2 linked regions of the Candidatus Ruthia magnifica str. Cm (Calyptogena magnifica) genome follow. The main gene of each other region encodes a partner of the protein of the gene in region 2 in a complex. Links are inferred from orthologs where the notes say so. Each region holds a gene or a part of one and is shown on either strand. Other genes may lie near its edges.

Evidence for each region.
Region 1: the proteins of tldD (region 2) and pmbA are in contact, whole or in part, in a solved structure (PDB 5NJ9), measured with the Escherichia coli proteins. The link is inferred for Candidatus Ruthia magnifica str. Cm (Calyptogena magnifica) from one-to-one orthologs.

What each region holds. Positions count from the first base shown.
Region 1 is NC_008610.1:1,022,055-1,037,959, forward strand. The notes cover bases 12,992-15,905. They hold pmbA (metalloprotease PmbA), read right to left. Parts: upstream 15,152-15,905; coding sequence 13,832-15,151; downstream 12,992-13,831. Other genes in these bases: RMAG_RS04825 (UbiH/UbiF/VisC/COQ6 family ubiquinone biosynthesis hydroxylase), read right to left, coding at 12,992-13,832; RMAG_RS04835 (sulfite exporter TauE/SafE family protein), read right to left, coding at 15,159-15,905. Also shown: RMAG_RS04775 (dihydrolipoyllysine-residue acetyltransferase), read left to right, coding at 1-1,483; lpdA (dihydrolipoyl dehydrogenase), read left to right, coding at 1,483-2,895; RMAG_RS04785 (protein-L-isoaspartate O-methyltransferase family protein), read left to right, coding at 2,892-3,545; RMAG_RS04790 (efflux RND transporter permease subunit), read left to right, coding at 3,549-5,930; nadB (L-aspartate oxidase), read left to right, coding at 5,986-7,569; def (peptide deformylase), read left to right, coding at 7,538-8,098; RMAG_RS04805 (helix-turn-helix domain-containing protein), read left to right, coding at 8,563-8,793; purH (bifunctional phosphoribosylaminoimidazolecarboxamide formyltransferase/IMP cyclohydrolase), read left to right, coding at 8,834-10,375; RMAG_RS05735 (hypothetical protein), read right to left, coding at 10,939-11,115; RMAG_RS05620 (DEAD/DEAH box helicase), read right to left, coding at 11,266-11,424; RMAG_RS04820 (5-formyltetrahydrofolate cyclo-ligase), read left to right, coding at 11,684-12,241; more of RMAG_RS04825, read right to left, coding at 12,651-12,991.
Region 2 is NC_008610.1:243,707-259,696, reverse strand. Bases 6,983-9,981 are described here. They hold tldD (metalloprotease TldD), read right to left. Parts: upstream 9,195-9,981; coding sequence 7,770-9,194; downstream 6,983-7,769. Other genes in these bases: RMAG_RS01210 (YhdP family protein), read right to left, coding at 9,191-9,981; RMAG_RS01220 (NADH-quinone oxidoreductase subunit A), read right to left, coding at 7,313-7,669; RMAG_RS01225 (NuoB/complex I 20 kDa subunit family protein), read right to left, coding at 6,983-7,309. Also shown: NADH-quinone oxidoreductase subunit NuoH, read right to left, coding at 1-960; NADH-quinone oxidoreductase subunit NuoG, read right to left, coding at 960-3,221; NADH-quinone oxidoreductase subunit NuoF, read right to left, coding at 3,226-4,494; RMAG_RS01240 (NADH-quinone oxidoreductase subunit NuoE family protein), read right to left, coding at 4,491-4,964; RMAG_RS01235 (NADH-quinone oxidoreductase subunit D), read right to left, coding at 4,961-6,214; RMAG_RS01230 (NADH-quinone oxidoreductase subunit C), read right to left, coding at 6,216-6,830; more of RMAG_RS01225, read right to left, coding at 6,830-6,982; more of RMAG_RS01210, read right to left, coding at 9,982-11,656; RMAG_RS06225 (TA system antitoxin ParD family protein), read left to right, coding at 12,709-12,888; RMAG_RS01200 (YggS family pyridoxal phosphate-dependent enzyme), read right to left, coding at 13,046-13,684; RMAG_RS01195 (dihydroorotate dehydrogenase electron transfer subunit), read right to left, coding at 13,681-14,529; argB (acetylglutamate kinase), read right to left, coding at 14,522-15,412. UniProt on the Escherichia coli protein: Metalloprotease involved in CcdA degradation. Suppresses the inhibitory activity of the carbon storage regulator (CsrA).

The sequences.
Region 1 (15,905 bases), 790 kb from region 2 along the record:
GCCTGATATTGGCGATTTTGACAAAGCTGAGGTAATTGAAATTTTAGTCAACATTGGCGACAAAATAAACACTGATGACAGCATAATTACTTTAGAAAGCAACAAAGTTTCTATGGAAATTTCAAGTCCTTTTACAGGTATTGTCACAAAAATTGAAGTCAATATTGGCGACAAAATTAAACAAGGTAGCGCTATTTTGAGCGTTGAAAGAAAAGATAATAAAGTTCAAAATACCAAAAATGAAAATTTTAAGTCCCAAATTGTACCCGTTGTTATGCCTGATATTGGTGATTTTGATGAGGTTGAAGTGATTGAAATTTTAGTCAGCATAGGTGATAAACTATCTAAAGAAGACAGCATAATAACTTTAGAAAGCGATAAAGCCTCAATGGAAATCCCAACGCCAGTTGCAGGCAAGGTCATCGATATTAATGTTACACTGGGCGATAAAATCTCTTTAGGTGCATTAATTCTTAACATTGAAAGTATAGGCGTAGAAAAAGCACTCGAAACATCTATCGAAACTAAAGCGCAAAGCCTTGTGTCCGAACCGATACCAACACCCATAACAACAAATACTAATCAAACTGTCTCAATTCTACCCAAAGGCAATTCGCACGCTTCACCTTCTATTCGTAAGCTGGCTAGAGAGTTGGGTGTTGATTTATTATCTGTCACTGGCACAGGGCAAAAAGGCAGAATTTTAGATGCTGACCTTAAAGACTATGTTAAACAAATAATGATCTCTGGTAATTTAAGCAGTGTTATTCCTAAAACACCAGTGATTGATTTTTCTAAATTTGGCGACACTGAAACATTAGCATTGTCCAGAATTAACAAATTATCAGGCAAACATTTGACTGCCTGCTGGCTAAACATCCCCCACGTTACCCAATTTGACGAAGTCAATATTAATCAAATGGAAGCGTACCGACAAGAACAAAAAGCCAACGGTATTAAACTCACCCCCTTAGTTTTTATCATGAAAGCACTGGTTCAAACGTTAAAAAATCATCCAAATTTTAATGCATCACTTGATGAGTCAGGTGAAAACCTGATTATTAAAAAGTATTTCAATCTAGGTATTGCAATGGATACACCAAAAGGTTTAATTGTGCCAGTTATTCACGATGTTGAACAAAAATCCTTATTTGATTTGGCTAAAGAACTTTTTAAAACTTCAAAAAATATACGAGAAGACAAGTTAAGGCCTTCTGATATGCAAGGCGCAGGCCTAAGCATTTCCAGCTTAGGCGGTATTGGTGGTACACAATTCACCCCCATTGTTAATGCGCCAGAAGTGGCTATTTTAGGTGTATCACGCTCATATTTCAAACCCACTTGGGATGGTGAAAATTTTACCCCCACTTTAACATTACCACTAGCATTATCCTACGACCACCGCGTGATTGATGGCGCACAAGGTGGACGGTTTATGGCAGAGTTAAACAACACTTTGCAAGGCATGAAGGGAATCCTATGATTATAAAAACTCAAATTGTTGTGATTGGTTCTGGTCCTGGCGGTTATACAGCTGCATTTCGAGCGGCTGATTTAGGTAAACAAGTTGTCTTAATTGAGCGTTATGACGCTTTAGGTGGTGTGTGCCTAAATGTTGGCTGTATTCCTTCTAAAGCACTCCTTCACACTGCCAAAATCATCAATGAAGCAAAAGAAGCCTCCCATCTAGGTGTTACGTTTAATGAACCAAGCATTAATATTGACGACGTACGCACAAATAAAACCAACATTATCGCTAAATTAACAGGTGGCATCAAAGCTTTGGCAAAAGCAAGAAAGATTAATGTTATAACGGGTTATGGTAAGTTTATCTCATCCAATCAACTTGCAATCGAAAATAGCGACGATATCATTGAATTTGAACAATGTATTATCGCCGCAGGTTCACGAGTTACCAAAATCTCTGTCTTTCCATTTGATGATGCTCGTGTGATGGACTCAACAGATGCATTAGACCTAACCAACATACCAAAACGCTTGCTTGTTGTTGGGGGTGGTATTATCGGCCTAGAAATGGCAACAGTATATCACGCACTGGGTAGTGAAATATCAATTGTTGAATTATCAGACCAACTCATTACTAGCGCTGACAAAGATATTGTCAATCCACTATTTAGACGCATTAAAAAACAATATACCAATATCTTTTTAAACACTAAAGTAATCAATATGAATGCACTAAAAGAAGGCATCAAAGTCGGTTTTGAAGGCAAAAACGCTCCAGAATTTGACATCTTTGATAAAGTTCTAGTCGCCATTGGTCGCACTCCTAATGGTAAATTAATCAATTGTGAAAAAGCAGGCGTTGAAGTCAACGATTGGGGCTTTATCCCAACAGACAAGCAAATGAAAACCAACGTTCAAAATATCTACGCCATCGGCGATATTATTGGACAACCCATGCTTGCCCACAAAGCCGTACACGAGGCCAAAGTCGCAGTAGAAGTCATTTATGGACACAAATTAGGCTTTGATGCTCTCACAATTCCATCCGTTGCCTACACCGACCCAGAAATCGCCTGGACAGGAAAAACCGAAAAAGAACTTAAAGCTGAAGGTATTTCTTATGAAAAAGGTGTATTTCCTTGGGCAGCTTCAGGCCGTAGTTTAAGCATTGGTAGATCTGAAGGCATGACCAAAGGCTTGTTTGATACAAAAACAGGTAGGATTTTAGGCATGGGTATTTGTGGTACTAATGCAGGTGAGTTAATTACTGAAGCAACACTTGCTATTGAAATGGGTTGTAATATGGATGATATCGCACTCACCATCCACGCTCACCCAACTTTAAGTGAAACTATTGCCTTTGCAACTGAAATGGCACAGGGTACAATCACAGATTTATTACCGCCAAAAAATAGGAAGCAACTATGAATACAAGGCAAGCAAGAGAAAACGTCATTGAGCAACAAATTCGTCCTTGGGGTGGATTAAATTATATTGCTAATAATGCACTTAAAGACACACAAAGAGAAGATTTCGTACCAGAGAAATATAAAAATCTTACCTTTGCAGATATTGAAATTCCACTTACTGATAAAGCAAAAATGCTTTTTCCAAAAATTGAAGGACGCTTACTAGATGCGCTTAATATTCAAAGAGATGAAACTGTATTAGAAGTGGGCACAGGTAGCGGTTATTTAACAGTTGTTCTATCAAAATTATGCAAATCTGTAACCAGTATTGAAATTAATGAGGCACTTAGTCATAGTGCTCAAGAAAAAATCAATGTATTGGGCATTGATAATATTAATTTAAAAGTGGGAGATGCTTCAAAGGGTTGGTATTCTGATGACTTTTTTAATGTGGTTATTGTTAGCAGTTCAGTGCCTAAAATTACAGGTCGTTACTTTCACTTATTAAATGTGGGTGGTAGAATTTTTGTGATTGAAGGTACTGGAAATATCATGAGTGCAAAATTGATTACTCGTATTAGTGAACATAAATGGAATACAAAATCCTTATTTGAAACACAATTAGATCCCATGCAAGGGTTAGAATCATCAGCCAGTTTTGAGTTTTAAAACATGAATGTGTTTTTTGGATTTGTTCTGAAAAAACCCTTATTAGGGCTTGCACTTTTATCACTGGTTACTATATTTTTTATTGCTCAAATACCTGATTTTCAACTGGATGCCTCTTCAGATTCTTTAGTACTGGAGGGTGATGAAAACCTACGCTATTACCAAAGTATTAAAAAAAATTATGGATCTGATGATTATTTGGTTATTTCTTATCAGGTTGAAGGTAATTTACTGGCATCTGAACAACTCAACCATCTTAGAAAATTTAGACAAAAATTAATCAAAATTAATCAAGTCAAATCGGTGACGACTATCTTAGATGTGCCACTCTTTAGATCACCCCCATTATCTTTAGCTAATTTAGCTGATGAAAACATCAGCATTGATAATAGCAATGCTGACTTAATCTTAGCCAATGATGAATTTAAAAATTCACCTTTATATGCTAATAATTTAGTCAGCAAAGATGGCAAGACAACCGCCATTTTAGTGGTGCTAAAAGACAACCATAAGTTCAAAAAATTACGTGAAAATCGTGACAAAATGCGCATTAAAATGGCTGATAATAAATTGTCAGATGACCAGAAATTAAAACTTAAAATTATCGAAAAGCAAGTTTTAAAAAATACCATTGTCCAGAGTGAATTACAAACACAAACAATTGCCAAAATTCGAACCACTATTAGTCAACATTCAGACAAAGCCCGTCTATTTTTAGGCGGTTTACCTATGATAACCAGCGATATTGTGGCTTATATTGGTAGTGATTTGATCATATTTAGCTTGGCAGTTATTGGGCTAATGAGTTTAATCTTAATGATTATTTTCAAAAGTATTCGCTGGGTTATTATACCAATTGGCATCAGTATTGTTAGCGCTCTTATCATGACTGGTATTTTGGCTTATTTAGGTTGGAAAGTTACCGTTATTTCATCTAACTTTTTTTCATTATTACTGGTAATGACACTTTCTGTGATTATTCATCTCGTGGTTAGATATAGAGAAATTGCTCAACTAAATCCAGATCTTGACTCAAGCCAACTCATTAAAGACACTTTGTTACAAATGTTTAAGCCCTGTCTTTTTACAACTTTAACCACGTTTGTGGCTTTTGGTTCTTTACTTATTAGTGGCATCAGACCCGTAATTGATTTTGGCTGGATGATGTCAATTGGTGTCACCATTGCCTTTATGTTATCATTTCTTGCTTTTCCAATGATCATGAGTTTATTATCAAAAGAAAAAATTTCAAAACACAAAACAGAATTAAGTGTCACTACTTCATTGGCTAAATTTGTAGAAAAATTTGGCAATCATTTGTTGGTGGTATTGATAATATTTGTAATAGGTGCTTGGTTTGGGATTAGTAAACTTAGTGTTGAAAATCGTTTTATTGATTTTTTTAAAAAAAACACGGAAATCAACCAAGGTTTAACCTTAATTGATAAAAAACTAGGTGGCACCATTCCGCTAGAAATTATTTTTGATGATTTGGCAGAAGACTATTGGTTTGATGAAGATTTACGTGATGAGATACATGAAGTTCATCAGTATCTTGATTCTTTGAAAGAAACTGGCAAGGTTTTATCAATTGACATTCTGATGCAACTCTTAACCCAAGCCAACAATGATGAGAAGCTTAATGGATTTTTCTTAAACATTATCCGCCTTCAACTACCTGAAAGCGCTAAAAAACAAGTATTATATCCTTATTTATCTGAAGATAGCAGGCAACTCAGAATGGTTGTCCGTATCCTAGAAACTAATAAAGAGTTAAAACGTAGTGAGTTGATTGATAAAATCAAACACCATATTTCTACTAATCTTAGGTTTAAAGCAGATAGTTTTCATTTAAATGGCATGTTTGTTTTGTATAACAACATGTTACAAAGTTTATTTGAGTCGCAAATCAAGACCATTGCTATAGTATTTATGATGATTTTTATTATGTTTTTGTTTATTTTCAAATCAATTAGTTTATCTATTCTTGCACTAATTCCAAACACTTTGCCGTCGCTTTTTATTCTTGGTATTATGGGACTATTGAATATTTCACTAGATTTAATGACCATCACCATTTCAGCGATTGCCATTGGCATTGGTGTTGATAATGCCATTCACTACATTCATCGTTTTAAGGATGAATTTAAAAAAGATAGAGATTATATAGCAACAATGTATCGTTCTCATGCTAGTATTGGTTTGGCAATGTTTTATACGTCAATTACGGTAACAATGGGCTTTTTAATTTTAGCCTTATCTAACTTTATACCCAGTATTTACTTTGGCGTATTTACTGCCATTGCAATGCTCAGTGCGCTACTTACTAATTTAACTCTACTACCCAAATTAATACTCATGGTAAAGCCGAAAATCAATCTATAAGGCGTTAACGAATTAAAAAAATTATGTCAGTAACATTCATTTATCATTAATACCTATGTCAAAACAACATAATTTTGACGTTCTAATCATTGGTACAGGCAGTGCAGGATTAATGAGTGCACTGCAGTTGTCAGATAATTTAAACATCGCATTGATTGCAAAAGATAAGATATTAAAAGGCAGTTCATACTATGCACAAGGCGGTATATCTGCCGTATTAGATGTAAATGATAACTTTAATACTCACGCACAAGACACCCTGTCAACTGCAAAAGGTCTGGGTGATAAAACTGCCATTCACTTTATGGTTGAAAATGCACCCAAAGCTATTACTTCATTAGAACATTCTGGCGTTAAGTTTACCAAAAATAAAGAAGGGTACCATCTAACTACCGAAGGTGGTCATAGTCATAGAAGAGTAGCACATGTTGCTGATAAAACAGGGCAATCAATCCAAATCAATTTACTCAAAAGCGTTAAAGAAAAAAGTAACATAACACTTTTTAAAAACTATATTGCCGTTGATTTGTTAATCAAATCTCACGGTTGCTATGGCGCCTATATTCTTAATAAGAATACCTGCCAAATTGAAAATTTTATCTCCCATAAAACCATTATTACCACAGGTGGCGCATCAAAGGTTTATCTTTATACCTCCAATCCAGATACATCAACGGGTGATGGTATTGCCATGGCATATCGAGCAAAATGCGTGATTACTAATATGGAATTTACCCAGTTCCACCCTACCTGCCTTTACCATCCTCACGCAAAATCTTTTTTAATTACTGAGGCACTTCGTGGCGAAGGTGGCAAATTAGTCTTACCAAATGGTAAAGCCTTTATGCATGAATTTGATAGTCGAGAAGAGCTTGCACCACGTGATATTGTTGCTCGTGCCATTGATGCGCAAATAAAAGCCCATGGCCTTGATTGCGTTTATTTAGACATTTCATTTAAAAACAAAGATTGGATTAAGCAACACTTCCCGACTATTTATAAAAAATGTCAATCGTTTGGTATTGATATCACTATAGAACCCATTCCTGTTGTGCCTGCAGCTCATTACACTTGCGGCGGTGTACAAACTAATCTTTATGGTCAAACTAATGTAGACAATTTATATGCTGTTGGAGAGGTAGCATACACAGGTGTGCATGGTGCCAATCGTATGGCGAGCAATTCTTTATTAGAATGCATGGTATTTGCCAAATCTTGTGCCAATCATATTAACCAACAATCAATAACATTAACGTATAAAAAATTTAGCCAATGGGATGCCTCCAGAGCAGCGCCTTCAAAAGAAAAAGTTGTGGTGTTGCATTTATGGGATGAAATTCGCCGTATTATGTGGAATTTTGTTGGCATTGTACGTTCTAACAAACGCCTAAAATATGCACAACATCGGCTTAAGCAAATTCAAGCAGAAGTAAACGATTACTACAAACTTTATTTAATCTCTAGTGATTTAATTGAGTTAAGAAACCTTGTTCAAACTGCACAATTAATTGTTCAATCTGCAATTTCTAGAACAGAAAGCAGAGGATTGCATTACAATGAGGACTATCCACAACAAGCAAACCAAGCAATTAACACCATAATTAAAAATCATGATTCTACCCATCTTAAACTACCCTGATAAACGTCTAAGAACCAAAGCCAAACACGTAAATGTGATTGATGAAACTATACAAACTTTAATCAAGGACATGTTTGAAACCATATACGCCAAAGATGGTATCGGCTTAGCTGCCACTCAAGTTGACCAACATTTACAAGTGGTGGTGATTGATTTGGAACCAAACTCGCAAGATGACTATCAACTATTTTTAAAAAACTTCCAAAGAAGCTCACACAAGCAATCACAAAAACATCATCCTTTGTGTTTTATTAACCCAAGAATTAAAGAAAAAGACGGGCAAGAAAAACACATCGAAGGTTGTCTATCCGTACCAGATTTTCAAGCAGAAGTGCAACGCGCTAATCATATTAAAGTTGAAGCACTCAATGAAAAAGGAGAGGTATTTACTCTGCAAGCAACAGGGTTACTTGCTATTTGTATTCAACATGAACTGGATCATTTAAAAGGTGTTTTGTTTGTTGATTATTTATCCAAACTCAAACAAAAACGCCTATTAAAAAAAACAAAAAAAATGACTAAAAATTAGTCTGTATAAGCTTGATTCGCAAGTATTATTTGGAGGTAGCTACAGAGGTACAGCATTAACAACCTCAGAAATGGTGTGTAATATCACACATTAAGAATGTGGTGTATCAAATTAATATTTCAGTAATTGCCAGTGTAGATAAAGCTAAATAAGTTCTGGAATATAGTGGTGCTATAACTGATAGGGAGACATAGTGAAACCCTTGGATTATTAATGAAATTGATCATTTTCTTAAAACTGAATAGTATGTTCCAAACCATATCACTTAAAAGCCATTCTTAGTCATATTCAACAAATTTATAAATTTTATGACAATTTTTAGGTTTAAGACTCGCTAGAAAGCACATTTTTTGGTATGCTACGCACCTTGAATAAAAAATATGCCAGCAATTTTAGCAAAGCACTAATCTAATTAATAAGCAAAAATAATAATTCAACCTACTTGAAAAGTACCTGCAATAATTATGAGCTCAACTGATTTACCAACCTGTATAAATGCAAAACTTAAACGTTATTTTAAACAATTGGATGGCGAGCAAGCAAGTGGCGTGCATAAAATGATCATTAATAATGTAGAATCTATTGTGATTAAATTTGTACTTGACTTTGTCAAAAATAATCAAAGTGAGGCTTCAAGAATTCTAAGTATTAATCGTGGTACATTAAAGAAAAAAATCCAACGATACAAACTCTAACACTTTATAATTATTTTTTTAACTACTTGTCAAATTTTAAATGTTTATACAACGTGCCTTAATCAGTGTTTTTGATAAAACTGGATTGATTGATTTTGCCCAATTTTTGGCAAATAAAAATATCGAAATTATTTCCACAGGTGGTACAGCCAAACTGTTGAATAAGCATCATATTCCAGTTATTGAAGTATCAGACTACACGGGATTCCCTGAAATGATGGCAGGTCGCGTTAAAACCCTTAATCCTAAAATTCATGGAGGCATTTTAGCGCGCCGCGGGCTTGATGAGGATGTAATGGCAGAAAACGACATTAAACCAATTGACCTAGTTGTGGTTAATCTATATCCATTTCAAGAAACGATTACTAAGGCTGACTGCACGTTAAAAGATGCGATTGAAAATATTGATATTGGAGGCCCAGCAATGCTAAGATCAAGTGCCAAAAATCATATATCTGTTACGGTTGTAGTAGATAATACATATTATAAAAAAGTCATGAGTGAAATTAGTAAATCAGGCAATACCACGCTTGAAACTCGAATCAAACTAGCCCTTAAAACATTTGAACATACAGCAGCTTATGACGGCGCCATTGCTAATTATTTAGGCAAAGAAGAAGACGGTTTTTCTAACACCATCAATCTACAATTTAACAAGGTTCAATCAATGCGCTATGGGGAAAATCCACACCAAAATGCTGCATTCTATGTTGAGAGTAACATCACTGAGGCTTGCGTAGCATCCTCAACACAATGTCAAGGTAAGGAAATGTCATACAATAATATGGCAGATGCAGATGCAGCGCTTGAGTGTGCACGTAGTTTTGATGAGCCGTGTTGCGTGATTGTTAAGCACGCCAATCCATGTGGTGTTGCCGTATGTGCTAACATTTTTAATGCTTATGATAATGCTTTTAAAACCGATCCAACTTCAGCATTTGGTGGCATTATTGCCTTTAATCGTAACCTAGATAAAAAGACAGCACAACGTATTATTGAGCGTCAGTTTGTTGAAGTCATTATTGCGCCTAATGTTGATAATGACGCTAAAGAAGTGTTATCAGCCAAACAAAATATACGTGTACTAGAGTGTGGTGATTTAAACATAGAAAAACCTTCACTAGATTATAAACGTGTGACTTATGGCTTGTTAGTACAAGATAAGGACTTAGGCGTTATCACAAAAAATGATATTAAATACGTCAGTAATTTAGCACCCAATAAAGACCAAATTAAAGATTTATTATTTGCTTGGAAAGTTGCCAAAGTGGTTAAATCAAACGCCATTGTTTACGCTAAAAACCAGATGACCATTGGTGTTGGTGCGGGTCAAATGTCTAGAGTCTACTCTGCCAAAATAGCTGGCATTAAGGCAGCTGACGAATCTCTCACTATTGAAGGCTCTGTAATGGCGTCTGATGCCTTTTTCTCATTTCAGGATAGTATTGACGCAGCAGCACAAATCGGCATCAAAGCCATTATTCAACCAGGTGGCTCAATGCATGATTCCGAAGTTATAAAGGCAGCAAATAAGCATACTATTGCAATGGTATTTACAGACATGCGCCATTTTAAACATTAGCTAAAAAACAACTATGTCAGTCGATAAAATTAAGGCCTATCCACAAAATACAAAATCCATCGCTAATGGTAAGCTTGATGTGCTTGCACAGGAGTAGAAAAATACTAAAGATTAAAAAGAGTGTTAGAGAATTGGCGAACATGATAAAAAAATATGAAATCCCTGATTAAACCTAAATTTATTAATGAGGTGTTGTAGGTGCGCTAAAGAACTCTCACTTTAAACGACCTGCTTTTTAATTTATCACGACTTATCTTTTTTAATGCAGTTTTAACCAATTCTGAACTTACCGCAACATAAGACTACATTAATCTTACCAATTTGGTCAAAAGTAACACTCCCTTTTCCAAGTTATATCACCTGAGCGTAATTATTGATTTTTTAAATAATACTCACTTGGTAATGGGTCAAAAATAATCCCATCCCCCAATATTTAACTCCAACACATTAAGTTTGTAAGTTTTCTCTATCATTATACAAAGTACAAACAATACCAACAGCCTACTCTACCAGTACGACCAATGCGGTATGTACGAACTTGTTCATTATGAGCAATATTAAAATTAATCAAGTGAATCAATATCCAAATCACGAACTGCTACATCAGTTGCCATAAGAATAGGCATGCTTTTATTAGAAAATATAATCAATGCTTGATCGCATTTTCGCTGATCAAGATAACCACTCATTACCAATACGTAAAACTTATAATAAATTAATTTATCAGTAACTTCTTGCATATCGCTTTTGGTATTACAAAAAAACTAAACTAGATTTAGACTTGTATTTTGCCAATAAAAGCTTAAAAGCCGTCAATATGCGTTCCATCCCTGCTTAATTGGTCGATTCTTCATGTGTTAATGACACCTTAACCATAACTTCATTACGTACTATGCGATACTGGAAGTGCTATTTAGATAAGTCACATTAAATAATAAAGTTTGTTGATTGACGAATATTATTTCAATAATATTATCAATGAATCCTTGAAAACCCATATCTAACATACGATCTGCCTCATCAAGTATCAATATACTAACATGATTCAATTTATACCTTTTCGCAAATACTCTTCAATGCACCCAGAGCAAATCCGAACACCATAAGTTAATGAGGCGATTTGCGATCCAAAAGGTGTACTGTCATTATACAGTGCTAAAATCTTAATATTATGAATGACTCTGACAAGTTTTTGAATTTCAATTGCTACCTGATTAACCAACTCAAAAGTTGGACACAAAACAATGGATTGTACTTTAAACGATTTAACATCTAATTTTTATAATTTAAAAGTTATAATACTTAATTATGCAGGCATTAAGACTCACACTTAGACAAAAAAGACGTGCTATTAATCACAGCAACCGAGAAAAATTAGCCAAACGCTTATTATCCCAAACACAAAGATTAGTCACTTTCAAACATGGACAAAAAATTGCCATTTACCTACCAAATGACGGTGAAATTGATACTAAATATATTTATAACTTCTTAAAAAGACAAGGCTTTAGTATCTATTTACCGATATTAGTTAATAAAAGTCTTAAATTTTCTAAAATTAATAAGCATTTCAAAAAAAATATATTTAGCATTAAAGAGCCTGTTTTTACCCAAATTTTAAGTGCCAAACAAATAAACATTATCTTTATGCCACTGGTGGGCTTTGATAAAAATAAAAATAGAATTGGTATGGGTGGTGGCTTTTATGATCGTACACTTACCTTTAAAAAACCTCAACAAAATTATAAAAATCCAAAACTTTATGGCTTGGCATTTGATTGTCAAAAAGTATACAGACTCAACGCCAATCCTTGGGACGTACCGCTTAATGCAATCATCACTCCAACAGCAATTTACACCAAATAAGCAAAAACTTTAATACTGCTTAGAATAATGGTATCTGAAACAACATACGTAAACCCTTTGAATCACGTCAACACATATCTATTACATTCATACTTTAAACCTACATTTGCCCGTCACACTTAAGTACAAATATAAGAGGTAACATTCTAACTATTAATTTTTCATTTTATTTCTTCATACCCTCTAAAAAATACTAATGAATAAAAATTAGGCATATCTAGTATAAACAATAGGTCTTTCTAGCTCAGTAAACGCGTCATATCCAACCTATCTTACACATCAGTTTTAGTTTCATTTACGTGGCTAGTAACTGGAGGTAGTGAGACTGAAAAGTTGACGAAAGAAAACAAATCAATCAAGAGAAACTTAGAACAATAAGAAAAATTAGTAAATTTTTTTCAAGCAGCTATTAAATATTAAATGGTGTGTCACCTGAAGCTTGTTTTTGCAAGAAATATTTTAAAATAGGGCTTTCGTTAATAAGATTCATACCAAAACCACGTAGCCACCTAAGTGGCTCACTATTTTCTTTATAAATCCAATTAAGTCCAGTTATGGTTTTTGCCATGAGCTCATTATTCAATCTCCTAGCTCTGGCATATTTTCGTAAAACTAAATAATCACCTAAAAGTTTATTATTTGTTTGTAATTGTTGTGATAATTCTGCAACATCTAAAAAACCTAAATTAACCCCTTGACCTGCAAGAGGATGCATATTATGTGCAGCATCACCGATTAATGCCAGATTATGTTTTACATAATCTTGTGAGTTACGACCAATGAGTGGGAAAGCTTGAATGTTGCTGATAACTTTAAATCGACCAAATTTATATTCAACACCTTGGGCAAGCCTGTCAGCAAACTGCTTAGCTGAAAGTTGTATAAGCTCATCAGCTAAATGATTTTCTGCTGACCAAACAATGGATGCTTGACGTTCGCTAAAAGGCAGCAAGGCAATAATACTATCTGATAAAAAACGCTGCCAAGTTGTACTTTGAAAACTTTGTAATGATTCAATATTACAAACAATAGCTTTTTGCTGGTAATTATTCTCAATATATTCAATACCTGCCAATTCTCTAACGTTTGATTTAGTGCCATCTGCACCAATCAATAAACCACATGTTATTTTCTGATTACTAGTTAAATCAAGCTGATAGCCATCATCAATTTTATGAATATTAGTTAATTTTGTACGAATAAATGCAATATGGGCTTTTTCTAACTCTGTATATATTGCAGATTGTATGGCATCATTTTCAATAATATAGCCCAATTGATTAACACCCTCATTTTCTTTATTAAAATTTAAACTACCATGAGAGTTTTGATCCCAAATATACGTATCGGTGAACGCATATTTACGCTTAATTAACTCCCATACGCCAATATTTTTTAAAAATATCTCTGATTTAGGTGTAATTGCACTAACACGTGTGTGGCACTTATCCTGCAATTCTGGATTAGGGTTATTAGGTTCAATAACAGTAATCTTTAAGCCTTTATTAACCATAGATAAAGCAAATGCCTGTCCCACCATGCCACCACCGATAATGACAATATCATATTGCAAATTATTTTCAGGGTGCATTACATCTCTCCTGCGATGGTCATCTGATTCACTAAAACAGAACCAACCTTAATATTACTACGATGGTCAATATCTGAGCCAATATGTTCAACGCCTAATAGCATTTCTTTAAGATTACCAGCAATTGTAATACCTGACACTGGGTATTGAATTTTTCCATTATCTACCCAAAAACCCAAAGCGCCACGAGAATAGTCACCCGTTATGTAATTTACGCCTTGTCCCATCAGTTCAGTTACTAATAGCCCTTGGTGCATATCTTTAATCATCTCATCAAGACCGCCTTCAAATCCATGCCCAATCATAACATTATTTACCCCGCCTGCATTTGCTGTAGTTTTAAGACCCAACTGATTGGCTGAATATTGCCCCATAATATAACTTTGTACTTGGCCGTCTTTGACAAAATATTGTCGTCTTTTTAGCACACCATCTTGGTCAAAGGCCTTCGCACCAATGGTTTTTTTAACCAATGGATTTTCTAATAAACTAATACCACTAGGCATTATCTTTTGCTCAATACTGCCTAATAAAAATGTTGATTTTTTATATTGGCGAGCACCACTTAACGCGCCCATTAATTGTGAAAATAATCCGCAAGACAAACGTGGTGTGAAGATAATTGGGCATTTTTTCGATGTGAGCGATCTTGTTCCTAGCTTGTTAATAGCCAACTTTGCTGCTTTTTGACCTACCACTTCTGGTGATTCTAAATCATTATTATCTAATGCCACTGTATATTCATAGGCCGTTTGCATATCCTTGTCTTGCTTAGCAATAATAGCACAATGCAATGAATGCTTAGCACTTTGTTGTGCTGCCATCATGCCATGTGAGTTTACATATAAGCCCTTGCCTTGGTAACTTGATAATTCGGCACCATCTGAGTTATCAATATACTTTTGGTCTAATGCTTTTGCTTCACAACGCATGGCCAGCTCAATACTATCACTTGAGTCTAAATCCCACGGGTAATACAAATCTAAATCAGGTGCATTAAACGCCATTAATTCTTTTGGTGCCAAACCGTTAAATTCATCATTTTGTGTGTATTTAGCAATCAAACAAGCAGATTCTATGGTCTTACTAATGCACCGTTTGCTAAAATCAACACTAGATGCGTGTCCTTTTTTATTGCCCATATAAACATTAATATCAAAACTCTTATCTAAATGATATTCTAAAGTTTCAACCTTGCCTAATCTAACAGAGGTAGAAATACCAGAACTTGAGCTTAACAAAATTTCATAATCAGTAATATCATATTTTTTTAATAAATCAATAGTAAGTTGCGCGGTGTTTTCTAATAAGGATGCCATGATAAAATTATACCAAATAATCAAAATCTGTAGACTTGTAAAAACTCGTAACGCCTTGCGAAGGCTTTATCATACGCATGTTGTCAAATATCATAGATTTAATCGGCATCCATAATGCCATAATACCTAATATAATAATCAACAAGCCAGATAAATGCCGAACCAAAGATTTTTGAATTAAAAAACCCAGATGGGTAGATAGACTTGCCATTAACAACAAACTTGGTAATGTCCCTAGTCCAAATGTTAGCATAATTAAACCACCTTCAAGCATAGAGCCAGACAAAATAGCAAAACTAAGCGCACCATAAACTAATCCACAAGGAATGCCCCCCCATAATAAGCCAGTAAAAAACGCACTTCTAAGGCTTCTAATTGGTAAAAAGCATCGGGTTAATGGTTGTAATTTTACCCAAAGTTTAGCGCCAAATTTTTCCAATATTTGAATACTGGATGACCAATTACCAATATATAGTCCCACCATAACCATCAACACACCTGAAAATATTCGCAAAACCTTATCAAACATACTCATTTGTAAGGTTTGTGCCAATAGTGTACCAATTAAGCCAAAGATAGCTCCTATCAGCATATAGCTTAAAATTCTACCAAGGTTATAATTTAGATGAAAAAGTACTGCTTTTTTTGGATTATCCCTTACTTGTGGATCAAGTCCAGCACTGAGCATACCCACTACACCACCACACATACCTAAACAGTGCACGCCACCTAATAGCCCCATTAAAAAAACACT
Region 2 (15,990 bases):
GCGCGGAAAAGTAGCACGTACCCATAAATATAAAAACATAAAGAAGGTTGTTTTCGCTAATAGCCAAATAATACCTGGCACCCAAGAAAATGCACTTTCAAGATAAGGGATAGCTTCAAAAGGAGAATGCCAGCCACCAAAGAACATTACCACAGCAAGTACTGCCATTAAAATCATATTGGCGTATTCTGCTAAGAAAAATACTGCAAACGTCATACCCGAGTATTCAACATGTGTGCCACCAACAATTTCTGACTCACCCTCCACAACATCAAAAGGTGCGCGATTGGTTTCTATAAGAGCTGAGATAAAAAAGATAATCATCATAGGAAACAAGGGAATAAAATTCCAATAGATAATACCGCCTTGCTGTGCTTGAACAATGGTGTTTAAGTTGACACTACCAGCAATCATCACAACTGTTGCCAGCGCAAAACCAATGACAATTTCATACGAGACTAACAGAGATGCACTTCTAAGTGCGCCTAATAGTGGGTATTTAGAGTTGGACGCCCAGCCTGCCAAAATAATACCGTAAACCCCAATAGAGCCAATTGCCAAAACATACAACAAGCTAATATCTAGATTCGTAATATAAATATCTTCATCAAATGGAATCACTACCCATACTGCAATAGCAGGTGCAATCGCCAATACAGGCGCCAATAAAAATAGATAAATATTTGCCTTAGTAGGAAAAATTATTTCCTTAGTCATTAGCTTTAAAGCATCAGCAATAGGCTGCAACCAACCTTTTGGACCAACACGATTAGGTCCGATACGTAATTGCATGTAGCCAATCACTTTGCGTTCAGCGTAAGTGAAATAAGCAACCACTAACATTAGAGGTATCACCAACGTAATTGCCTTAATCAAAATAATTAAAATACTGGCTATTGTGCCATCAAACCAAGGGGTAAGCGTATATACCATTTGCACAAAAGCTTGCCAAAGCTCCATTACTCTTGCTCCTGAATGTTAGTTGGTTGGTTGGCATTGATAAATACACAATCATCTGCCACTGTACTAGTAATCACCACAGGTACACCTAAATATTTATCATCGGCTGATAAGCCTAATATTTCAGCACTTACTGGGTTTATACAAGCGTTATTCATTTGTCCTATTTTAGTTTTTTGTAATGCTCTACTGTGTCTTAATACAGCATCAATACTATAAGGTGAACTTTGCCAAATTGTGCTAATACCATTATGTTTACTGGTCAGATTAATGCACTCATCATGAACATATTTTGCATGTGGTTGATGAGATATTTCAGCTCTAATCTGGGTAGAATCTGCATAATGAAAGCCTGGCAATTCTAATAAATCAGCCATGACTTTTAAGACTTTCCAAGCAGGTTTAACTTCATTTGGCGCTTTAACTGCTGCTGTGTAGGATTTCATATCGTTGTTAATATTAAGCTGCGTTCCTGAGGTTTCATAAATACTGGCAATTGGAAAAATAACATCTGAATAGCCAGTAACGATATCGTCCTTAAAGCTATTTAAAGAAATGACAAAAGTATTATCTGGCATGAAGGTTTTAATAGCTGTATCTAAATCATGAAAATCGTACTGAGGATAAATGTCTAGCAAGATAAAGCCAAGCATATCAGACGTAAACATCGTATTAACATTCATGCCAGAGTTTTGCGGCACAAACCCAACCAAATTAGCTGCTATAGTATTTGCTGTTATGCTCAAATTAAGTGTTTTACTATTGGTATTTTTAGCAATTTTGGTAACTAAATTAGCAATGACTGAAGCGTCTTCATTATTAATAATATGCTCACCTAAAATAATAACAGAACTACTAGAATTTAACAATTTAGAAGCTATTTTGTTAGCAACCTCATCAATCTCAACAGCTACCAAATAGTCAGGTAACTCTTGGGTATTACTGGTTATAACTGACTTAAGCACACCTGCCAACGTAAAAGCTATTTTATTTGGTGCAATAATATTTTCAGTATTAAGTGAATAGTTAAAGTCAAACGCCATTACGTTTAATGTATCAATATCAGCACCTTTTTTTGTCGCTTTACGCAAACGATGATTAATCATGGGTTGTTCCAATCGAATATTAGCACCGACAATCAGAGCGTAATCTATCTTTTCCAAAGCATCCAATTTTATGTTTGAATCAAGTGTAATAGTATTGTCTAAGTTTTTAACATTTAAACGATGATCGATATTATCACAACCAACTTCTGTTAAGATTTTTTTCAATAAATAAAGCTCTTCCATGGTCGCTGTGTTTGATACTAAACCGCCTAATTGATTGACTTTTTTATGCTTTAAAACATGACTATTGAGTCCTTTTATAGCATAATCCAATGCTACTTTCCAGCTCACTTGTTTCCACTGTCCTTGAACTTTAATTTGAGGCTCTAACAATCTATTTTCATGTGTTAAACCTTCATACGAAAAACGATCACGATCAGAAATCCAAGTTTCATTAACCCAATCATTATCAGCAGACACAACTCGTTTAACCTTATCCTTGTAAGTTTGTACAAAAAGATTTGAACCCACTAAATCATGTCTTGCGATACTAGGTATTGAATGCATCTGCCATGACCTTAACTCATATCTAAATGGCTTAGAGGTGAGCGCACCAACTGGACAAACATCGATCATATTGCCTGACAATTCAGACTGGATACCTTCTCTCAAAAACGGCTCAATCTTTAAATGCTCACCTCGTCCAGTACCGCCCATCTCCATTATGCCAGCAATTTCTAAACCAAAACGTACACAACGTGTACAATGAATACAACGTGTCATATCCGTTTGAATGAGTGCACCAATATCACTATCTGATACAATGCGCTTGTCTTCTGAAAAACGAGAAACATCTGAACCGTATTCAACAGCCACATCTTGCAACTCACACTCACCACCTTGGTCGCAAATTGGACAATCAAGCGGATGGTTAATGAGTAAAAATTCCATCACTGCTTTTTGACTGACTTTAGCTTTGTCGTTTTGTGTGTGGACTTTCATACCTTCATTCACAGGCGTAGAACAAGCTGGTTGTGGCTTGGGTGCACCTTCAACATCTATCAAGCACATTCGACAAGAGGCAACTACTGACAATTTTTTATGATAGCAAAATCTTGGTACACTAACGCCTTCTCTATCAGTAACTTTGATTAGCATTTCACCTGCTTTAGCGCTAATTATCTTGCCATCAATTTCAATTTCAATATCAGCCATAAAATTATCCTTTCACCATTGACTTTCCATGCTCAATATAATATTTGAATTCCAGTCTAAAATTGCGTAAAAAACTTTCCACTGGCATTGCTGCAGCGTCGCCCAGTGCACAAATGGTGTTGCCTATAATTTTATCTTGTACACCTAATAATAAGTCAATATCAGTCTGTTCGCCATTACCATCAATAATACGTTTTAATACGCGATATAGCCAACCCGTACCTTCACGACAAGGGGTGCATTGTCCACAAGACTCATCATAATAAAAATGTGTCAACCTTGTTAGCACTTCTACCATACAAGTTGACTCATCCATAATAATGACTGAACCTGCACCGAGCATTGAGCCTGCTTTTTCAATGCCATCATAATCCATAGTCATGTTCATAGCAACTTTTGCGGTTAGTACTGGAGTTGACGAACCACCTGGAATCACGGCTTTTAACCTAGCACCATCACGCATACCACCTGCCATCTTGAGTAAATCTTTAAAAGGTGTGCCCATAGGTACTTCAAAATTTGCCGGATTTTTAACGTGGCCTGAGACTGAAAATAACTTACAACCACCAGAGTTTTCAACCCCGATATCTGCAAACCACTGTCCGCCACATCTTAAAATCTCAGGCACGCTTGCAAAACTCTCGGTATTATTAATCATAGTAGGTTTGCCAAATAATCCTACATTAGCAGGGAATGGTGGCTTAAATCTAGGCTGGCCTTTCTTACCCTCAATAGATTCTAATAAAGCGGTTTCTTCACCACAAATATAAGCACCTGCACCTAAATGTGTGTATAAATCAAAATTAACTGAACTGTTGTTAATATTTCGACCCAGTAATCCTACTTTATAAGCCTCTTTTAATGCATCTTCGAAGCGATAAAATGGTTCCATAAATTCACCGCGAATATAGTTATAGCCAACACTAGCATTCATAACAAACCCACCAATTGCCATGCCTTCAATCACGGCATGTGGGTTGAACCTTAAAATATCTCTATCTTTACAAGTGCCTGGCTCACCCTCGTCTGAATTACAAATCACGTATTTTTGCCCGTCAGAATGACGCGGCATAAAGCTCCATTTAAGTCCAGTGGGAAACCCAGCACCACCACGACCACGTAAGCCCGAGGTTTTAAGCTCATCAATAATGTATTCAGGTGTTAGCTCACCTTTTAGAATTTTACACCAGACTGAATAACCACCATTAGCTTCATAAGTCTTAAGCGACCAGCACTGGTCTTTGATCAAACTTTTAAAGCAAACCTCGTTCATTTGAGGTTGTCCACAATTTTATCAATTTTATCAAAAGTAAGATTTTCAAAATATTCATCATTAATTTGAAACATTGGCGCACCCACACAAGCACCCAAGCACTCAACTTTTTTAACACTAATTAAGCCGTCAGGTGTTACTTCATCTGTTTGAACGCCCAATTTATTTTCTAAATACGCAATTAAATCATCAGCACCATTCAACATACATGAGATATTATGGCAAAAACGAATCACATATTTACCAACTTTTTTATGATTATAATTTTCATAAAAAGTCGCCACTTCTTGAACAGCAATATCTGGCATATCTAAATAATCAGCCACCGCTTGAATGGTATCAGCACTCAATTTATTTTCATTTTCTGCTTGAATAATTTTTAAAGTTTGCATAACGGCGGAACTTTTCCTATCTTTTGGATATTTTGCAATCCAAGCATCAATTTGTTTTTTTGCTCCAATAGAAATCATCTATCTATTTCACCAAATACAATATCTTGCGTACCAATAATAGTTACAACATCTGACAACATATGCCCTCTTGCCATTTCATTCATCGCGGCCAAATGCGCAAAACCGGGCGCTCTAATTTTGACCCTGTAAGGCTTATTAGCACCATCAGAAATTAAATATATCCCAAACTCACCCTTTGGATGTTCAACAGCGCGATAAATTTCACCTTCTGACAAGCAATAACCTTCGGTAAATAATTTAAAATGATGAATTAAAGACTCCATGTCACCTTTCATGTCAGTTCGTTTAGGTGGTGACACCTTGTGATCATCACTCATGACTGCACCTGGGTTTCCTTGTAGCCACTTAACACATTGTTTAATAATATGGTTTGATTGGCGCATTTCTTCCATCCGCACTAAGTAACGATCGTAACTATCGCCTGTCACTCCCACTGGGATATCAAACTCTAATTGGTCATAAACTGCATAAGGTTGATTTTTTCTCAAGTCCCATGCCACCCCAGAACCTCTAAGCATAGGGCCTGTAAACCCTAGTTGTTTGGCACGATTAGCAGAAACAATGCCAATGTTTACCAACCGCTGTTTCCAAATACGATTATCCGTTAATAAATCATCATACTGTTTAATACTTTTTGGAAATTCTTTAACAAAATCAGCAATAAAATCTAATAATGAACCTTGTCGATTTTCATTCATTGTCTTCAATTCTTTATCCGTACGAAAACCTGAAGCTAAATATTGTGGCATTTTATCTGGCAAATCTCGATAAACACCGCCTGGACGATAATAAGTTGCATGCATACGTGAGCCTGATACTGCCTCATAACAATCAATCAATTTTTCACGTTCACGAAATGCATATAAGAAAATACTCATCGCGCCCACATCAAGCCCGTGTGTACCTAACCACATTAAATGATTAAGAATTCGAGTAATTTCGTCAAACATCACTCGGATGTACTGAGCACGTTCAGGAACTTTGATACCTAACATGGTTTCAATCGCCATGATATAAGCATGTTCGTTACACATCATTGAAACATAATCAAGCCTGTCCATATAACCAATTGATTGATTATATGGCTTTGATTCTACTAATTTTTCTGTACCACGATGTAATAAGCCAATATGCGGGTCAGCGCGTTCAATCACCTCGCCATCAATTTCTAAAATAAGGCGCAACACGCCGTGCGCTGCAGGATGTTGAGGGCCAAAATTAAGGGTATAATTACGAATTTCAGCCATTTTACTTCCTGATTACCCTTGGTACGTTAATATTTGGCTCAATACTCACTTTTTCATAAACCACCCGACCTAAGTCTTCGTCATAACGCATTTCAACTTCGCCAATCATTGGAAAATCCTTACGTAAGGGGTGACCTTTAAAGCCATAATCAGTCAAAATCCGGCGCAAGTCTGTATGATTTTCAAATAAAATACCCATTAAATCAAAGGCCTCACGTTCATACCAATCAGCAGATGCCCAAATATCAGTAACTGACTTGATAATAGGCTCGGCCTCATCAACAAATGATTTCACTCTAATACGTTTATTTTTACTGACAGATAATAAATGGTACACCACAACAAAACGCTGTTCATGTCTGTCTTTTGAACCTTGATGATTACGCCCTCTAGAAAAACCAGAAGCACTCGCATTACCATTCCAGTCTGATTGTCCATAAGTTAAATAATCAACACCACATAAATCTATTAATGTGTCAAAATAGAAAAAATCTCTTAATTTCAAACAGGTTTTAATAATATCTTGAGAATCAACTATTAAAGTCAACTCTCCAAAAGCTTCAACCAAATGACGTTCACCGAAAACCTTAATTAATGATGCTTTTAAATCTTGCATTAAGTTCTTGCAATGGTGTTAGTACTGCGGATTTTATCTTGCAATTGTATGATACCGTATAGTAACGCTTCTGCCGTTGGCGGGCAGCCTGGAACATAAATATCAACGGGAACAATACGATCACAACCTCTAACAACTGCATAAGAGTAATGATAATAACCACCACCATTCGCACACGAGCCCATAGAAATTACCCATCTTGGCTCAGGCATTTGGTCATAAACTTTGCGTAAAGCCGGTGCCATTTTATTGGTGAGTGTGCCCGCTACAATCATTAAATCTGATTGACGTGGTGTGGGTCTAAAAACAATACCAAAACGGTCTAAATCATAGCGAGAAGAACCCGCTTCCATCATCTCTACTGCACAACACGCCAAGCCAAAAGTCATAGGCCAAAGCGAGCCTGTTCTTGCCCAGTTAATAACATTGTTAAGTGATGTGGTTACAAAACCTTGTTTCATTAAACCTTCAATTGCCATTAGCTATTCCCATTCAAGTGCGCCGTTTTTCCACTCAAAAATAAAACCCACCGCCAGTAAAAATAAGAAAATACTAATCGCGATAAAGCCAAACCAGCCCAATTGAGACTGAACCACTGCCCATGGAAAAACAAAGGCAACTTCTAAGTCAAACAAAATAAATAAAATAGCCACTAGATAATAACGTACATTGAAATACATACGCGAATCATCAAAGGCAGGAAAACCGCACTCAAATTGAGTATTTTTTTCTTCATATGGTTTACTTGGCCCTAATAAATAACCAATTAACATTGGTCCAACACCAAAAGCAAGCCCTAGAAAAATAAAAACAATGACAGGTATATAACTCTCTAACACCTAGTTTCTCCTAACTCCAAAACATAGATTTCTAGACATTATATCTAATTTAATCAATCAATTCACCTATAACCAACAAATACATCTCTAGATGGCTAAATTATGCATTAACCTCAGTACCACCTACGGTTAGTTGATCTATTTTTAAACTAGGTTGACCAACACCTACAGGCACATTTTGACCATCTTTACCGCACACACCAACGCCATTATCAAGTTTTAAATCATTTGCTACCATAGATATTTTCTTTAATACCTCAGCACCAGAACCTACTAGTGTCACACCTTTAATAGGATGCATAATTTTTCCATTCTTAATAAGATAAGCCTCGTTAGCACTAAAAACAAATTTTCCTGAAGTAATGTTAACTTGACCACCATCAAAATTAACCGCATAAATACCATTATCAACAGAAGTAATCATATTCTTTAAAGAATCCTGTCCGTTTAGCATGTAAGTATTGGTCATTCTTGGTATGGGAATATGGGCATAAGACTCACGCCTACCATTGCCTGTTGACACTGTATTCATTAGTTTAGCGTTCATTTTATCAAATAAATAACCTTTTAAGATGCCATTTTCAATCAACAAAGTATTTTGTGTTGGAATGCCTTCATCATCAATTGTTAAACTGCCACGCCTATTTTCCAAAGTGCCGTTATCAACAATAGTACATTTATCACTGGCCACCTGCTCACCAATTCTGTTAGTGAATATGGATGATTTTTTACGATTAAAATCACCTTCCAAGCCATGGCCAATAGCCTCATGTAATAATACTCCTGGCCAGCCAGGACCCAGTATAACTGGCATATTTCCAGCAGGTGCTTTTTTTGACTCCAGTGCTACTAACGCCTGTCTAATAGCTTCATTAACATAAATTTCATCCAAGGCATGGTCAATAAAATATCGATAATTATATCGACCACCACCACCACTTGAGGCTGATTCAGTTCTACCATTGTGCTCAACAATAATACTCACACTAACACGCACCATTGGACGATAATCTTTTGCAAATACACCATCAGTTGAAGCAATTAATACCTCGCTAAATCCACCAGAAATCAAGGCACTAACTTGCTTAACCTTAGGCTCCTTTCTGCCCAATATATCAATTCTTTTTAAAAAATTAACTTTTTCTTGCGAGCTGAAACTACTGAGCGGATTCGAGCCATTATATCTAGCAACTTGTGGAATAGACTGAAAAGCTTGAATTCTTCTCGTGCCAGTTTGAGTCGATATTCCTTTAGCAAAACTAATGGCTTTTTCAATCGCTTTGATATTTAAATCATCTGAATAAGCAAAACCAGTTTGGTCAGAACTGACAGCTCTAGCACCCACACCATGACTAATGTGGTAAGTGCCAGATTTAACAATACTTTCTTCTAAAAACCAAGATTCAACCGCTGAATGTTGAAAATATAAATCTGCATAATCAGTACCCTTAGCTGCCAAAGAAGACAATAAAATAGTTATTTTTTCTTGATTTAGACGATGATCATCCAATAGTTGTTCAATCATAATACGGTTGATATATTTTCAATAATAGGCTTATTCCACGGACCTGTTATTTTATATTTAAATTCAACAACTTTATCAACAATATTATTAATCAATTTACCTTTAAATAGAATTTTATCCACAAGCCAAACCACCATACCTGACAAACCACCACCAGCCAAATAAGTAGTAATCGGCACGGCATCACTAATGGCAGGTAATACTTTTGCTTCTAAATGATAAGTTTGTTTAACAATATTACTTGAGCCTGTTAGGTTAATCGTGCTTGAACTTGAGTCAAGTTTAAAATGGCTAATAGTCGCCATAGAATTATTAATAGAAACTTGTGCATCAATAGTATCATAAACAAACCCTTCACTAACCAAATCAGTGATATCTAATTCTAAACGCTTAGCAATGGATTTAATATTAAGCAATGATAAAACCCGGCTAATATTAGGGTCTTTATTGGTAAACACACCTTCTTTAACTTTCATTTTAATCAAACCACTGGCGCCTTTAAAACTCATATTCCACGGAGCACAATTACAAAATAAGCGTATATCAAATTCAAATTGACCCCCACGAACTTTTTCTTTAATGTTTAATTTATCAAGAAATTTACTCAACTTACTACCTTTTGCTTTAGCAGTGAGTATAGTTCTACCATCAACCCAAGCACCGTCAAAACTAAGGTTTTGACTATTCACACCTATGCCTAAAAATTCTAAATTAATGATTTTAAGCACCTTGTCCTGAGATCCAAGTGTGGCCTCAAAATCAGGCCACTTACTTTCACCAACTTGTATGTTTTGTACACTTAAATGCATACTGGGAAAATCTTTTGCCTGAATATCCCAATTGCCTTTTATTTTGTCTAACGCCTCTACTTGAAGGTTTATCAATTTTACCTCAGGCAAAGCGTTCTCATTTAGTATAATTTTTACATCAGTTTTTAACGTATCGGACTTGACATTTGCTTGCCATGTTTGATCCAAATATTTAGTCAAGTAAAACTCAAAATTATTACCGTTAGTAAGCCCTACTTTAAATAATGCATCTAAACCACTATCTTGATTATTAGAATTGATGCGAATATTAAATGACTCACCCCGAATATTGCCCACACCCTTTGAAGTAATTTTGTTATTATGCAATGTCAATTGTGCATCATAGTTCTTAACCACAATTGCGCCACCCAATGTTGTCATACGGTTATCTTGAATGCTCAAATTAATATCCAATATCGGCTCTGTTTCATCCAGTGATATGATTAAATCTACATTACCTACCACCTTTCCAGATAGACTAAATTTCCCAAGCACATCATTTACATTATCATTCAGTGGTGCATCTTTTAAAAATTGGGTTAATATTTCACTTTGAGTATTAATTTTACCAACGACGCTAATCTCTAATTTATCTTTGCTCATGTCCAATATTTGAACTTTCATACCTTGCAAAAACATGTCGTTTAACATAGTATGATTGACCATAACTGTGATTTTTCTACCATCAATGGCAATATTTGCATCTAATTGCTTAAGACTTTGCCAATCAGTATTGAATAATAATTCAGTATTGCTTAAGTGCGCATCAAATTTTATCTTTGCTGGTAATTGCGTTGAAAGATTTTTCTTAATGCTGATATTAATATTATCCAATTCACCTGATTGAAATGCATGCTTAATCCATTGATGATTTATATCACCTATCAATACCATAGGTAAATAATCACTAATATTAATCACATTCATACGCTGAATAAGGCCACTAAATTGGATAAAATCATAACCTTGATAGCTATATATTTTAAGACTTGACAACAACTCAAAATCATCACCACTCAAAGTAATTGGTAACGTTAAAAAGCCATTTTGATTAATCTTGGCACTAGATAAGATAATCGTAATGTCAAGGTGTTTAGTGCCAATACTCTGATTAGGTATTGTTAACAACAATTGCATCCCATCTCTTTTAAGCGTCAATGATGCAATTTCAACTGTATCTTTAATAATTGTTTTATTAATATGCAGAGATTCAAAAAAATATAGTTCTTTTAGCATACCAAGTGAGGCTATATTTCTAATGTCGTCTATACTGAAATCATCAAGATTAGAATAAAGCACTAGAGTATCAATAAAAATTTGACTAGAATGATAAATATCATCAAACAAACTTAGCAGATTAATATGCCAAGATAAATTTTTAATCATGGCCATTTGCTGAGCTTCACCAGATGCGATGGAAATATCATGCACTTTTAAAGTAATACCTTTCTTTTCAAAATCAAATGTAATTTTAGACAACTGAACATCAAGCCCAGTTAAACTTGATAATTGAGTCTCAATCGGTACTTTTAGTAACATTGGAAAGATGACAAAAAATAACACTACTAATACAAAAATGAACGTAAAAATAACACTAACCCAAGTGCTTATTTTTAATACTTTAATACCACTTAAGCGTTTTTTTTTAATCATTTTTGATACTTATTATTGACTTGTTAGTGTAATACTTCCCTTCTCTAGAATTATAACTTATTTTTATGAACGGGTTATCTATCGATATTGGCACAAGGCTATGTTAAAAAACAAGAAAAAATACTATGTACTTGAAAAATTCACTGGCGGCTATTATTACTATTTTTATTATTATTTGGCGTTGATACATTTTTTAGCAACTTAATGACGTTAACATCAACCACCTTTCAAATATACTTGATCTAGTGGTCTAATTCTATCCTCAAGTATTGAAATATCAACAGAGTTAACGTCATTAAGTTGCTAAAAAATCTCGCAATGGCGAAGGGAGTTTATATTTCTGTATACGCTAATTGGCATAGTATTGGCGTTACTAACGCGCCTAAGTTTAATGGATTAAACGCGGCATTATATATCTACTAGTCAAAGTGACAGCGTAAATGTCACCGAAAGGTATCTATATGATTTGTTCAGATGATCAACTAAAAGAAGCTATTGAACATATGACAAAATAAAATCTACTAAACCCACTCAAAGAACTATAAGGATATAAAAATATCCAGTTCTTTATTTTTCTCTACCCTATCAAAACTAAACACTTACCCATTCATGACAATATAAATATCGCACTTAAAAGTCACACCTAAATTAAACAATGCTCTTATTGTTAACTTCTTTGCTCAATAGTTTTGCAGTTTTAATCATGGTGTCAGTTATAAGCAATTAAAATACCGGTTTATCTTACTTGGCTGGAACTTTCACAAAATCAATATTCAATCAGCATCACTCATATCCAAACTATCTTTTAAAAAACATTTCAAATAAAGTATCAACCATTGACCTAGACTGATTAAGTGTAGCAACAAGATGGGTTTACTTAACTAACTGACCAATCAGCTCGTTATAAATTTTATCAATTATGCCATTAGTGATTAGTGGTTTAATATTCATACCATGTTTAAATGGATAGTTATATATTGTGTGGTAACTTATTACAATTCTAATAAAATAAATTTATATTATTAACCAAGCGACAAGTAATATAAACCAGAATCAATAAAAATTTATACAATCGAGCCAAAATTCAGACCAAAAAAGAATTAAGAATAGTGTCCAATCAAATTAAATATTGGGTAAAAATTAGGCATACTACAATGATCAATCCTGATCTACCAATTGACATGGTTGAAAAATTACTAATCACAAAACGTGAAACCAAACCAACCTTTTGAATTTATTGGCTGATGAATATTGAACAAAAATTATCGTTTATTCTTACTTATTTGGGATACACAAAAATTTTTATAAAAACTAAAGCATAAAATTTTTGATTCTGATTTTTTTGAAAATCAGTCACAAAACATTACTTTAAAAAGAAAATGATTATATTTAAGCTCTCTTGCCAAAAATATCTGTACCAATACGTAAAAAAGTAGCACCATTAGTAATGGCTGATTCTAAATCACGACTCATGCCCATTGATAAAGCATCTAAGTTTGGGTATTGCTTAATAATACTTGTCATTCTTGTAAAATTTTGCGCTGAATTAGAAGGATTTGGTATGCACATAAAGCCTCTTAAAGTGAGATTTTTTAGACTTTCAAAATGAGTAACTAGTTCATCAATTTGTTCAATCGATGCACCTGATTTGATAGGCTCGTTATCAATATTAATCTGCAAAAGCACTTTTAAATTTGGTAAGTTTTTTGGACGTTGCTCATTGAGCCTTTTAGCAATTTTTAATCGGTCTACACTATGTACCCAATCGAAATTTTTGGCAATTTTTAAAGTTTTATTTGACTGAATAGGGCCAATAAAATGCCAAATTAGGTTTTGGCCTTTTAAGTGATTAATTTTGATGAGTGCTTCTTGCAGATAATTTTCAGCAAAATGTTTCTGACCCGTATTAATGGCCTGCTGCAATTCATCTACCGATCTGGTTTTGCTCACTGCAATTAAAGTAACAAACTGAGTGTGATTAACTTGGTTAATTCTTTCTTGAATTTTTTCTAAGTTATCCTTAATCAAAATATTTGGTAGGCATCAAAAACTGGGCCATCAACACAAACGCGCTTCATGGAAATGCCTTGGTTAGTTTGTATTTCAACCACACATCCTGCACAACCACCCACAGCACAAGCCATATTTTCTTCTAATGAAATTTGACAAGGTAAGTTATATTCTTTAGCCAAATTGGCTACTGCTACTAACATTAGACGTGGACCACAAGCATATATTTCAACTTGCATTCTTTCATCAGTTTTTAAATTATCTAAATATATTTTAGCTAAATCAGTTACAAAGCCCTTGAATGTACCATCAAAACCTTGCAGGCTGGTTAAGCGACATTCAATACCCCAATCTTCTAACTCAGGCATGGTGTATGTTGCGCCTTGATAATCTTTGTTATTATCGGCCAACTTGTCAACAAATGGAAATGGCACTTCAGAACCCAGGATTGCAAAAGATTCATAGCCAAGATCTTTTATTTGTTGTGCAATAGCAATCATCGGTGGCATACCCGCACCACCGCCAATCAATAGTGGTCGTTTTTTATCAGTGAGTTTAAAGCCATTACCGATAGGGCCAATAATTGACAATATATCGCCTACTTTACGCTGCGATAGTTGACGAGTGCCTTCACCCACCACCTTATAAAGTAAATCAAAGGTACCATTTTCAATATCAACTGACATAATTGAAATAGGTCGCCTCATGGCTAAAGCACTAGAGACAGTAAGGTGTACAAACTGTCCTGGCTTAGTTTGTTTAGCAATAATGTTCGATGCCAAAGTTAAAATATATTGCTTGCCTTCAAACTGATAATGTGCCAAAATTTGACAATCATGTATCTTAATACTAGCTTTATTCATTACAAGTAATTAGTGTACCTACACCACTATTCGTAAAGACTTCTAACAATACCGCATGTGCAACCCGTCCATCGATAATATGCGTAGATTTAACACCATTTTTAACGGCTGACAAAGCACAATTAATTTTTGGCAACATGCCACTATGAATCGTACCATCCTTAATCAATCCATCAATGATATTGTCATCAAGCCTAGTTAATAATTCACCATTGGCATCTAATAAACCAGACGCATTAGTTAATAATATTAACTTTTCAGCATTCAACGCTTGTGCAATCGCACTTGCAACCAAATCTGCATTTATATTATAAGAAAAACCATCCTTACCCACCCCAATAGGCGCGATGACTGGAATAAAATCCCCTTTTAATAATAAATTAATTACTGAGATGTCAATTTTATCCACTTCACCCACATGACCAAGATCAATAATTTCAGATGTTGGTTCAATATCATGCTTTAATTTTTTAGCAGAAATTAAACTACCATCTTTACCAGTCAACCCAATTGAATGACCACCATGTTGGTGGATTAGATTTACAATTTCTTTATTAACCAGACCACCTAGTACCATTTCAACCACGTCCATAGTTTCTGAATCGGTAACACGCATACCATCAATGAATTGACTTTGTTTACCAATTTTCTTTAGTGTCTTGCCAATTTGTGGACCGCCACCATGCACCACAATTGGATTCATACCAACTAATTTCATCAACACAATATCACGTGCAAAACTGGATTTTAAGGCCTCATCAACCATGGCATTACCACCATATTTAATAACGATAGTTTTACCTTGGAATTTTTTAATATAAGGTAAGCTTTCTGTTAAAACGCTCGTAATATTGTTTGTGTTATTAGACATGTTGTTTAACATAAAAATTTATTAAAGCACTATTTTACTTAATGCTCATACAATCAATTTGATTATTTATTTGACAATCAAAATCACTAAATAATGCCAAAAATTAATACCAATTCTATTATATTTGCAAATATTATCATAAATCGGCACTAATTTTGATGCACCTTAATCGATTGAGATTACTAACCACAGTGAGTGATAACATTACCATTGTCGCACCTGCAATCATTGAATTAAATAATATATGAAACAGCGAATACAAAATATTGTCGGTCACTGAAATGCAAAGTATTTTAAATAAAAGCTCCAAATAAATTCTGATTAATATTCTTGTGGTCATTTTAAAAATATAAATTGTATCTACAACGACAGACAAAGATCCGCACATTAAGATTACATCAGTATTTTGAATATTCAACAATATCCTGTATCAATAGATGCTACAATGATCAAATGCGCTTGATCAAAAATATGCATTTATGTCATAATATCTGTAACACTTTGTTTGGTCTTAAAACGATAAATAAAAATCTCACATGACTTAATACCATAGAAATCATTACTAATATCAGGAGCGCTATCCATTTCTG